Linked DNA regions of Crateriforma spongiae. Each later gene encodes a partner of the first gene's protein in a complex. Links are inferred from orthologs where the notes say so. Each region holds a gene or a part of one and is shown on either strand. Other genes may lie near its edges.

Region 1 (6,072 bases):
CCGCAAAATTCTTGGTATTCGGTCCGAAAGAAACCGCGCACCCGTAGCCAGCCGGTTCCAGCATGTTTTGACCGCCGCGATCACCAAAGCTGCCGCCGACCGTCGCGATCTGGCTGACTCCCCACCACTGACGCAGTTCACCAATGGTATCGACCAAGATGACGGTATCGGCATCCCAGGCATTGGATACGGCATCAGCCGATCGACTGCGTCGCCGCAATGAAAGCCCCGAATCTTCAATCAGCTGGGCGACTTCATCGAATCGTTGTTGATGACGCGGAACCAAGATGAAACGCAGCTCGGGATGCTCCGGTGCAAGATCTTGAAACACTGCCAAAGCCATCGCTTCTTCACCGGCTTGTGTGCTGCCGACACACCACACCCGTTGCCAGGGCGCGACGCCGGCCCAATCCGCCAACGCGAGCACCCTGGGATCGTCACGGTTGTCCGGCGCACCATCAAACTTAAGCGAACCGGTGACATCCACGTCGGAACATCCACAATCACGAAATCGCCGAGCCGCAGTTTCGTCTTGGGCTCCCAACCAGTCGATCCGATGGAATGTGGGCTTCAAGAACCAGCCAAACTGTTGATAGCGACGAGCGCTGGTCGCACTCAGTCGGCCGTTGATGACCGCGACGGGCACGCCCAGTCTTTCGCTGCACCGGATCAAGTTGGGCCAAAGCTCCAACTCCGTCAGCACTAACATTCGGGGACGCAATCGGCGGATCGTCGACTTCACCGCCCAAGAAAAATCCAGCGGGCAAAAGAACACACGATCCGCCCCGAAACGGTCCACCGCCAAGTCGAATCCCGTGTCCGTCGAAGTGCTGACTAGCAAGCGGAACTGAGGCAACGCGTCCTGAACCGCGGGTACCAGGCTGGACAGCAAATTGACTTCGCCGACGCTAACGGCATGAAACCAGATGCACGGCCTGTCATCGCCACGCAATCGTTCGGCATCACTGGGTGACAGGCCCCACAGTTTCTGTCGCCCGCCACGTCGGTACCGACCATGGGCAATGACGCGATACAAGATCCACGGCGACGCCAACGCCAGCATCAACAGATAGACGAAATTGGCGAACATGGATCATCATCCGTGATCGAATTCCGGAGGCCATTCGCCGGTCACCGGAATCATTGATGTCGTGTGTGCCTGACTATTCGACGGTCTTCCGCATGCAGCACGACTTGTACTTCTTTCCGCTTCCGCAGGGGCATGGATCGTTTCGACCGATCCGCGGACCTTGCCGGCGGATCGGTTCGGTCTTCGACTCTTCGCCGCCGCGGGATTCATTGCTTTGCTGAGCGACTTCCTGGGCCTGACTTTGCGGGGCGGGTGCGGATTCCTTGGCCGTGCGTGCATCGACCCAAGTGCTGCGGATGAAGTCTTCGTTGAACGACTCCATTCGGAAGATCAAGTCGGTGACTCGTTCGCCGATGTTTTCCCACATGGCGTCGAACAAACGCATGCCTTCGCGTTTGTATTCGACCTTGGGATCCATTTGGGCATAGCCTTTCAAGCCGACGCTGCTGCGTAGATGGTCCATCGTCAGCAGGTGGTTCTTCCAAGCTTCGTCGACGATGTTCAGCAAGATATGCCGTTCCATCCGACGCATTTCAGGGTGGAACCGATCGTCCAGCGCGCCGCTGACGGTCAATTCCATTTCCTTACGCGTCATCCGCGCCAAGTCTTCGGCCGGCGTGTGGTGGTTCAAATCCTCTTCCAACCACTTGGCCATCGTCGACAGAGTGCCGTTACCGCCGGCGGCAACGGCCGCGGTGGTCGAATCGTCCGCGTTGCTAAACAGGTCTTTCAAACGCTGTTGGGCGGCGGACTGTTGGCTTTCGACGTCGCCGATCGCGTTTCGGCTGTACTGGACCAACTGTGCCTTCAAATCGTCGCGGTTCAGCTTGACATCGTCGACAGGCAATTCAACTTTGAATCGACCGCGGACCCAATCGACCAAGCCCTCGCGATCCAAGGATACTTGCGCGCCCTGTTTTTGCGTGAAGCGTGAAATACCGGTCAGCACCGGGTACTCCGCTTCCTTCTCCGCATAGGCGTCTTCGGCCCGCTTCATCAACGCAGCGGCGACTTGGCGACGATCCTCGACTTCCCGGAATTCTTCCGGCGTGACTTCGATACCGAACTTGTGTCGCATCCAAGCGCACAGGGTTCGCAGCCCGAACTCGGCATCCAGCAACGGTTGGCCTTCGGACAGATCGGTCTTTTCAACCAGTGCGTGTGCTTTTTCGATGAATTCGTCGATCATGTCATCGCGATCCATCCGTTTCAGCTGGTGGTCCTGGTAATTGGCTTCCAGCCTCGTGTTGGCCCAGTGGGTCAATGCTTTCCAGTTCCACTCGTCTTCCATGCCCTCGGGCAGGTTTTCTTCGACCGCTTCGTTGACGGTCACTTCCGATGCCCGTTCGGCCTGATCCTTGGCATAAGAATCCGCCATTTCGAAATCCATGTTTCGGAATTCGCGCGGGTCCAACTGGCACTTCAGTTGGGCACCGGCGAAGGCGGCAAACGATTCAACGCCATAATCGGGATCCAAGAAGGTTTCCACAAACTTGTCGATTTGGCCATGGATCAATTCCAGCACCATCTGGCGGCTGCTGTGTCCGTCCATCAGGTTTTGGCGATAGCGGTAAACGCGTTTCCGCTGTTCGTCCATGACTTCGTCATAGTCCAACAGACTCTTTCGAATTTCGAAGTTGCGTTCTTCGACCTTCTTCTGTGCCGCGGCGATACGTCGTGTGACCAGCGATGATTCGATCGCTTCGCCTTCTTTCATTCCCAGACGTTCCATCATGCTCTTGACGAAATCGCCGGCAAAAATCCGCATCAAGTCGTCTTCCAACGACAGGAAGAAGCGACTGGAACCGGGATCACCCTGTCGGCCACAACGTCCGCGAAGCTGCAAGTCGATCCGTCGTGATTCGTGGCGTTCGGTCCCCAGCACATACAGCCCGCCGATCTCGCGAACCTGCTGGCCTTCGACCGACATGCTTTCGCGCTCGTCGATTTCTTTGACCAACGCGTTCCATTCGTCGTCGGGGACATCCAAACGCGTCGCATATTTGTGTTGCAACTGCGCCCAAGCCATCGTCTCGGGATTACCGCCCAAGATAATGTCGGTCCCTCGACCGGCCATGTTGGTGGCGATCGTGACGGCACCCAGGCGACCGGCCTGGGAAACGATTTCTGCTTCACGGCCGTGATTCTTAGCGTTCAAGACGTCGTGTTGGATGCCACGTCGTTCCAACAACTGGCTCAGGCGTTCGCTCTTTTCAATGCTGACCGTCCCGATCAGGACGGGGCGACCGTGGCGTTCGATCTTGGTGACTTTTGAGCGCGGAACCGACTCCGCTTGTTTCTCGTTCTTCAGAATGATTTGGATCGATTCGTCGTTTTCATCTTGGATCTGGCCCCAAAGTTCGGTGCCGTCTTTGATGGTCAGCACATCCCACTTGTTGGTGCGTTCGACTTCATCGGCCAAAGCGGCGAACTTGTCTTTTTCGGTCAGATAGATCAGGTCGGGGTGTTCGATCCGCTCCAAGACACGGTTGGTCGGGATCGCCACCACGTCCAGTTTGTAGATCTTCCAAAACTCATCGGCTTCGGTCATGGCCGTCCCGGTCATACCGGACAGCTTTTTGTACATCTTGAAGATGTTCTGAAGCGAAGCGGTCGCGAAGGTCTGCGTTTCCTGTTTGATCGGCACGCCTTCCTTCGCTTCAACGGCTTGGTGAAGCCCGTCGCTCCACTGTCGACCTTCCATCAAGCGTCCGGTAAATTCGTCAACGATGACGATTTGGCGATCTTTGATCACATAATTGACATCACGCTTGTAAAGGAAATGAGCCTTCAGCGCGTTGTCGATCAAGTGCGGCCATTCCATGTTTCCCGCGGTGTAAAAGCTTTCCACACCGGCCAGTTCTTCGGCCTTGCGGACGCCGTCATCGGTCAGCGTGACGTTGTGTTGCTTTTCATCAACGGTGAAATGCGTTTCCTTGGTCAGCTGTCGCGCGACGCGATCCGCTTCGCTGTATCGTCCCAGGTCCAGGTCAGCGGGGCCACTGATGATCAACGGTGTCCGGGCTTCGTCGATCAAAATATTGTCGACTTCGTCGATGATGGCGTAGTTCAGCGGACCTTGGCACTGCTGGGCTTCGGGCGGATAACGGTCGTCGCCCTTGGCCGCCGGTCGCATGTTGTCCCGCAGGTAATCGAAGCCGAATTCGTTGTTCGTCCCATAGGTGATGTCGCACATGTAGGCCGCCTGTTTTTCGGCGATCGACATGCCCGATTGAATGGCGTTCACCGTCAGGCCCAGATTCATGTACAGCGGGGCCATCCATTCCATGTCTCGGCGTGCCAGGTAATCGTTGACCGTCACGACGTGAACGCCCTTGCCTTCCAAGGCGTTCAAATACGCCGGCAAGGTCGCGACCAAAGTTTTCCCTTCCCCGGTGACCATTTCGGCGATGGCACCGCCGTGAAGGACCATGCCACCGATCAGCTGAACGTCATAGTGGCGCATGCCCAAATGGCGACGGCTGCCTTCGCGACATACCGCGAACGCTTCTTCCAAGATGTCATCCAGCGTTTCACCGTCGCGCAACCGCTTGCGAAACAAAGCCGTCTGTTCACGCAATTCCTCATCGGACATTGCCTGATACTTGGGCTCCATTTCCGTAATGCGATCGGCACGCTGTTGCAGCTTGGCGACCTGACGCGCGTTGGCCGATCCAAAAACGGAGGTGAACAGGCGATCGAACGATCCGAATAGACCGCCGAAAAGGAGCCCGAGGGCGTCCCAAATTCTTTCCAAAATTGACATGTTTCTTGTGGGGGTGGATCGTTGGACGATCAGCGGCCGCCCGATGGGATACGGCCCAAGTGGGGCGGGACCACACCGCAAAAAGCGGAAAATCTGCCGTGATCGGACGGACCGATACAGGCTGTGCAAGCGTGTTCTTTAGCAGGCAGCCACCAAGTGTGCCAGTTCAACGCACCGGTGGCGTGTCCGGGGCGACCACCTCATCCCGAGCGGGGCCCAATAAAATCGCCGTAACTTGTTTCAAATTCTCAAGTTACGGGCTTAAAGAATTTGGGTCAACTGAAGAACTTTGGCGATCCTGCCGGCAAGGCCCTGCGACGTGACCTAGCTTTCGGCGGAACATCCATCGAAATCCGCGCCTGACATGCCCCAAAGTCCAATCACCACCGACGTCCGCCAGCGATTCGGGTTGCGTATCGAACGTGACCTGCTGCAACTGGCCATCGCCACGCCGACCGAGGGTCCGAGCCATCGGATCACGATCGAGGCAATCCACTGTCCGCGTCCCGACGGATGGCTGAGTCCCGCGGCACAGGACGACCTGGTGGATTGCTTGGTCAAATGGCGACACAAGCACCAGATGGACCAGGGCATCACCGTGGCGTCACTGGACGGCGATTATTGCGTAACTCGGATCACGACCGGCCATCCCCAGGACGTCGACAGTGAATTGAACACGCTGGGCACACGAATTCCCCGTTACCTGCAGCTGGGCCCGGGTGAAAAAGTCATCGGGTCCTTTCGCGAACGTTTGGCTGCGTCGGTCGACTACGCCGTGACCGGTGTTGCCAGCCGTGGCGTGATCGAAACGGTCTATGAAGCCTTTCGGGCCGCGGATTTGAATATCCTGTGGCTGGAACCATCGCTGAACAGCCTTGCGCGGCTGGCCGGGCACCTGGGCCACTGCAACGCGGCACCGACCCTGATCGCCGACGGAACCGGCCGCCAATGGGACGTGGGCATCGCTTTCGAAGGTCGGTTGCTGTTGGATTACCGTCCGGCGGCGGCCAACAACGAACAGGGATTCCACGACGCGGTGATCAATCACCTGGAACGGCTACGCCGATTTTGCCAGCGACACCGGCAATTATCCGACGGAAATTTGAGCGAATTGCTGATTTGTGGCAGCCCCGAAAAAGCCAAAGCCGCCGCGGATCTGTTTGACGATTCCCACGACATCGACGCCGCCGTGCTGAACGTGTCTGGTGGCGAATTC
Region 2 (4,624 bases), on another replicon or contig:
AACAACTCTAATCGCTGACGGTTGGGCATCTTCGCCCGGTCGCAGTACTCGGTCATCGGTATGCCGCGAACGAGCTCCATCACAAAATAGGGTAGTCCCGATTCGGTCGTCCCCGCGTCGAGTGCCCGGGCAATGTTTGGGTGCTCCATCATTGCCAACGCCTGACGCTCGGCCTCGAAGCGGGCAATCACCTGCTTGCTGTCCATCCCCGGTTTGATGATTTTTAGGGCGACCTTGCGGCGGACGGGGGCAGACTGCTGTGCCAGGTAGACGACGCCCATGCCGCCTTCGCCGATCGGCTCCAGCAGTTTGTAGGGGCCGATTCCAGCTCCGGCCCGCAATTCGGAAAGCCGACCGTGCCCGACCGTCCACTCCAAATTTTTTCTGTCGGTCGGGTTTGAGTCGCAGGTCTCGTTCAGTTGCCGATCGTCGTCATCGAGCGCACGGAAAACCCGCTGGGCAAACTTCCCGCACCGATACAACTCCCGAAGCTGCTCCGCTCGCTCGGGCGATTCTACCTGCTGTGCCTGCAGAAACGCTTCGCGGTCCGAATCGGATTCGATTCGTAGCAATTCCGCGTAGAGCGATTCGACCTGGTCATCGGTGGAGGGCATCGCAGAACTCGCCAGTAGGACGGATCGAAAAAAGATGTCTTTCCGACAAGTTCTCGGCGCATTTTCGTACCAGCGTGCCTCACCCCAAAGAGAAAATATTGATCCACGTCGGTCCGAAGCCGGATCCTTAATTCGACTCCGGATCCATCATTTTCATCAGTCGTGCTTTCGCGTAGGCCCAGTATCGATCCGCCGTGGCCCGAGAAATGTCGAGAACCTGGGCGACCTCCCGCTGCGTCAAACCACCAAAGACACGCAGCTTGACCAGTTCGGCCTTCACCTCGTCTTCCTCCGCGAATCGGTCGAGACAATCGTGAATCCCGAGCAAGTCATCGGGGGCCATTGGCAATTCCAGCGCGATGTCACCGAGATCGGCGCGCGCCATCCCGCCGCCCCGTTTCTGGCAAAGTCTGGCCCGAGCCGAATCCACCAAGATCCGTCGCATCGCCTCGGCCGATGCCCGCAGAAAATGAGAGCGGCTGGTCCAACCGGACGTCAAATGTTCGCCCTGAAGTTTCAAATAGACTTCGTTGACCAAGGCGGTCGTCTGCAATAGATGGTCGGGCCGTTCGGCACGCAATTTTTTTGCGGCCATCCCTCGCAGCTCAGCCTGCAACGACTGGAGCAGGCTATCGGTTGATTTCCCTGTACCACTCATGATCGACCAATCCGAGACGGCGTGCTTTCCAACGGCAGTCCTCTACTGCGAGCCCCCTAAAGACTGCCGCCAAAAACTAGTCAACGGTTACGTGCGTCCGTCGATGATATCAGCAATCAAGCGGCCCAGCCAACAAAGTGGGGATCGAACACCACCCGCATTTTCCCGGCAGCGCCGGCGTGAGGTGGACCATGCCTCAAATTGATGGGCATATCGTGAAAGAGTTCGGCCGGATGGATCGGCCAACGCGGGAGCCGGTTTCTGATTCAAATCGGCATCGGCCGGCTTAGTTCCATGGGCCGAATCGTTACCGTCGCCGGCGTTCCGGTCCGATCAGCCGGCCCCTGCAGCGAAGCCGGCATGACCGCTTCTTCGATCCCCTGTGACGGGAAAGAATTGGCAGAAAGATTCGGTGAAATCTGCCTGACAGCCGATTTTGTGGTGTTTTCTGCGGTTGCGGAAGGCAAATTTCCGACCGTTCAGCCTCGCGGACGAACCGGAAAATCGCTAATCTTCGTCTTTTCTGCACGCCATCCCCGTTGTCCGTTCTGGCACATGTTTGAAAAGCTTCGAATCGTCTTCACCATTCCCGAATTGCGGAAGAAGGTGCTTCTGACCATCGGGTTGCTGGCCGTTTATCGGATCGGTTTTCACATCCCGTTGCCGATGGTCGCCACGAACTTGGGCGAATCCTCCGGTGGGGCGGCCGACTTCTTCGAGCGGGTCAGCATGTTCGCCGCCAGCGATCTGCGCCAGGCGACGATCTTTGGTCTGGGGATCATGCCCTACATTTCGGCGTCGATCATTTTCCAGTTGCTGGGCAGCGTTTACAAACCGCTGGAAGAGCTGAAGAAGGAAGGCGAGGCGGGCCGCAAAAAGCTGAACGAATACACGCGTTATCTGACCGTGGCGATTTGTTTGGTCCAAAGCTACATGTACCTGAAGTTCATGTTGATGGCCGGTGGCCCGGGTGGCTTCGGAAACATCAACCCGAACTTTTTGAACGCCGAAGGCACGGGCCTGTTTTGGGGCTGGCAGATCGTCGCCGTCCTGGTGATGACCTGCGGGACGGTGTTCCTGATGTGGTTGGGCGAACAGATCGACGAATACGGTATCGGCAACGGCATCAGCCTGTTGATCATGGCGGGCATTTTGGCCCAGATGCCCAAAGCGTTGTATGAACTGATCCGAAACATGAAGCCGCAACTGACGGGGCTTAGCCGCGGACAGGTCGGCATTGAAACACTGATATTGTTGGTCTTGTTGTTTGTCTGTGTTGTTTTCGGCGTGGTCTTCATCACGCTGGGGCAACGCAAGATCCCGACGCAATCGGCCAAGTTCACCCGCGGACGCCGTGTTTACGGTGGCACCCGTCAATTCTTGCCGCTGCGGATTAACCAAGCCGGCGTGATGCCGATCATTTTCGCCAGCAGTTTGCTGATGATTCCCGGGGTGTTCTTCGGATTCATGGCGGGTCTGTTTGAGACTGATTCGTCGTTGTTCCGTTGGCTGAACATGGTCGGATTGTCGATGCAGGACCAAAGCTCCTACTTCTTCAATCTGCTGTACGTCGCGTTGATTTTCTTCTTCTGCTACTTCTGGACGGCCATCACGTTCAACCCGAAAGAAATGTCGGACAACCTGAAGGAAAGCGGAACGTTCATTCCGGGGTATCGTCCCGGCAAGCGAACGACCGATTACCTGGAAAAGGTGATGGTACGAATCACCTATGTCGGGGCCGCGTTCTTGGGATTGATCGCGATCGTCCCGACGATTGTTTACGGGTCGTTGGGTGTGCCTTATTCGATCGCTGGTTTTTACGGCGGAACGGGCCTTCTTATCGCCGTCAGCGTCGCATTCGACTTGGTGCAGAAGATCGACAGCCACTTGGTGATGCGAAACTATCGCGGGTTGCTTGAAGGTGCCGGTGGCGGAACGTCACCCGTCGTCTGAGCGTGGCCGTCGCCCGACCGTTTCGTTTCGCTTCTGACTCGGTGAATCTTTGAACGCATCCAACCGACGTGGCGTCGATCACAACGACGCCCCCGTGTTCCGGATCGTCTTCATTGGTCCGCCCGGGGCAGGCAAGGGCACCCAGTGCCGGCGTCTGTCCGAACGTTTGTCGATCCCGCATTTGTCGACCGGCGAAATGCTGCGTGCGACCAAGGACGGATCGGAGGTCGGCGAATTGGTGGCCAGCTATATCGACGGCGGCCGCTTAGCCCCCGACGATTTGGTGATGAAGATCCTGACCCGTCGTTTGGAAAAGGCGGATTGTTCATCGGGCTACCTGCTGGATGGTTTTCCGCGGAATGTCCAACAGGCGCGGCTGATGGACGATTACTTGAGCAGCCAAGACGAACAGCTGACCCATGTCATTTCGCTGTGCGTCCCCCAGGAAATCTTGATCGAACGTTTGGCACGTCGTGCGGAAACCGAAGACCGCGATGACGACACCGACGAAACCATCCGGGTCCGCCTGGAAATCTTTGAATCGCAAACTCGGCCCGTTCTGGACTATTACCGCCAGTCCGGCATCCTGACCGACGTTGATGGCACCGGAACGATGGACGAGGTTTCGCAGCGTCTGCTGGCATGCGTTGTCTAATCGGGCCCGCTGGCGGTCTGGACCGAATCGATCGATCGGGCGAAGTCTGACCAGATTCAGCGTCGGCTAGATTCGGTGATGACCGCACGGCGATACGTCGGTCCTTTGTCATCGCCCGCGAAGACGCGAGTGTTGGATTCCCCTGTAGGGGGCATCAACGGCAGATCGCACGATTGATCGGTGTATCGCTGGGGTGAACGGGTTTTACAATGGACTCGGTTGAAAGCACCGTATTCTGCAATCGGCGAATCGATTCATACGCCATCATCACATCGGATCAAACGATGACCTTGTCTTTCCGCTTTCGGTTTTTGTTGGTTTACCTGGGCTGGCTGGCGATGCTTTGCGGCACCGTGTCGGCCCAAGGCCTGCCCTTTCAAAATCGCGCCGAATCATCCGCGGGCTTGATCACGCCACCCCGCGCAGTGCGACAGATCTTGAGCGACGCCCAGCGAGCAATCGATCAACAGCAATGGAGCGATGCCGTTGCCGGCTTAGGCGATTTCCTGCAGCAAGAGACCAGCGAAGCAGCCGACCTGGCGCTGACCCAAGACTATTTCCTGGACTCGGTCGACCAGGATCCCAACGCCACGTTGTCACAAAGCTTGATCCGCCAAGCCCGCCAGATGATCGGCGATTTGCCGGCCGACGCACGCGAGACGTATGAATTACTGTACGGCCCGTCGGCACGACGAATTTTCGACCAGGCGACCCAGCAACGTGATTGGCTTGCCTTGGCCGAAG

The links. The genes of interacting proteins can lie anywhere in the genome.
Region 2: the proteins of HFP54_RS26240 (region 1) and secY are in contact, whole or in part, in a crystal structure (PDB 3DIN), measured with the Thermotoga maritima proteins. The link is inferred for Crateriforma spongiae from one-to-one orthologs. Residues at the interface, in WP_004082002.1 of Thermotoga maritima: Glu261, Ala262, Arg263, Lys300, Ala301, Arg302, Thr303, Ile304, Ile305, Leu323, Tyr324, Asp325, Pro326, Val329, Ser330, Tyr333, Ile336, Lys340, Phe345, Val349, Glu363, Phe364, Tyr374, Ser375, Gly376, Gly377, Glu393, Ile395, Thr482, Ser483; in WP_004081795.1 of Thermotoga maritima: Glu108, Gly109, Glu110, Glu111, Ala236, Glu237, Arg238, Arg239, Ile240, Thr241, Ile242, Gln243, Tyr244, Ala245, Arg246, Arg247, Val248, Thr249, Gly250, Arg251, Arg252, Val253, Tyr254, Gly256, Ala257, Ser258, Thr259, Tyr260, Leu261, Pro262.

The regions. Positions count from the first base shown.
Region 1 is NZ_JAAXMS010000007.1:192,498-198,569, reverse strand. The notes cover bases 964-5,237. They hold HFP54_RS26240 (preprotein translocase subunit SecA), read right to left. Parts: upstream 4,857-5,237; coding sequence 1,164-4,856; downstream 964-1,163. Other genes in these bases: HFP54_RS19045 (hypothetical protein), read left to right, coding at 5,221-5,237; HFP54_RS19055 (3-deoxy-D-manno-octulosonic acid transferase), read right to left, coding at 964-1,090. Also shown: more of HFP54_RS19055, read right to left, coding at 1-963; more of HFP54_RS19045, read left to right, coding at 5,238-6,072. UniProt on the Escherichia coli protein: Required for protein export, interacts with the SecYEG preprotein conducting channel.
Region 2 is NZ_JAAXMS010000001.1:863,647-868,270, reverse strand. The notes cover bases 1,201-4,026. They hold secY (preprotein translocase subunit SecY), read left to right. Parts: upstream 1,201-1,827; coding sequence 1,828-3,225; downstream 3,226-4,026. Other genes in these bases: HFP54_RS03180 (adenylate kinase), read left to right, coding at 3,275-3,880; HFP54_RS03190 (ECF-type sigma factor), read right to left, coding at 1,201-1,272. In the rest of the region: HFP54_RS03195 (WD40 repeat domain-containing serine/threonine-protein kinase), read right to left, coding at 1-614; more of HFP54_RS03190, read right to left, coding at 742-1,200; HFP54_RS03175 (BamB-related PQQ repeat family beta-propellar protein), read left to right, coding at 4,165-4,624. UniProt on the Escherichia coli protein: The central subunit of the protein translocation channel SecYEG. Consists of two halves formed by TMs 1-5 and 6-10.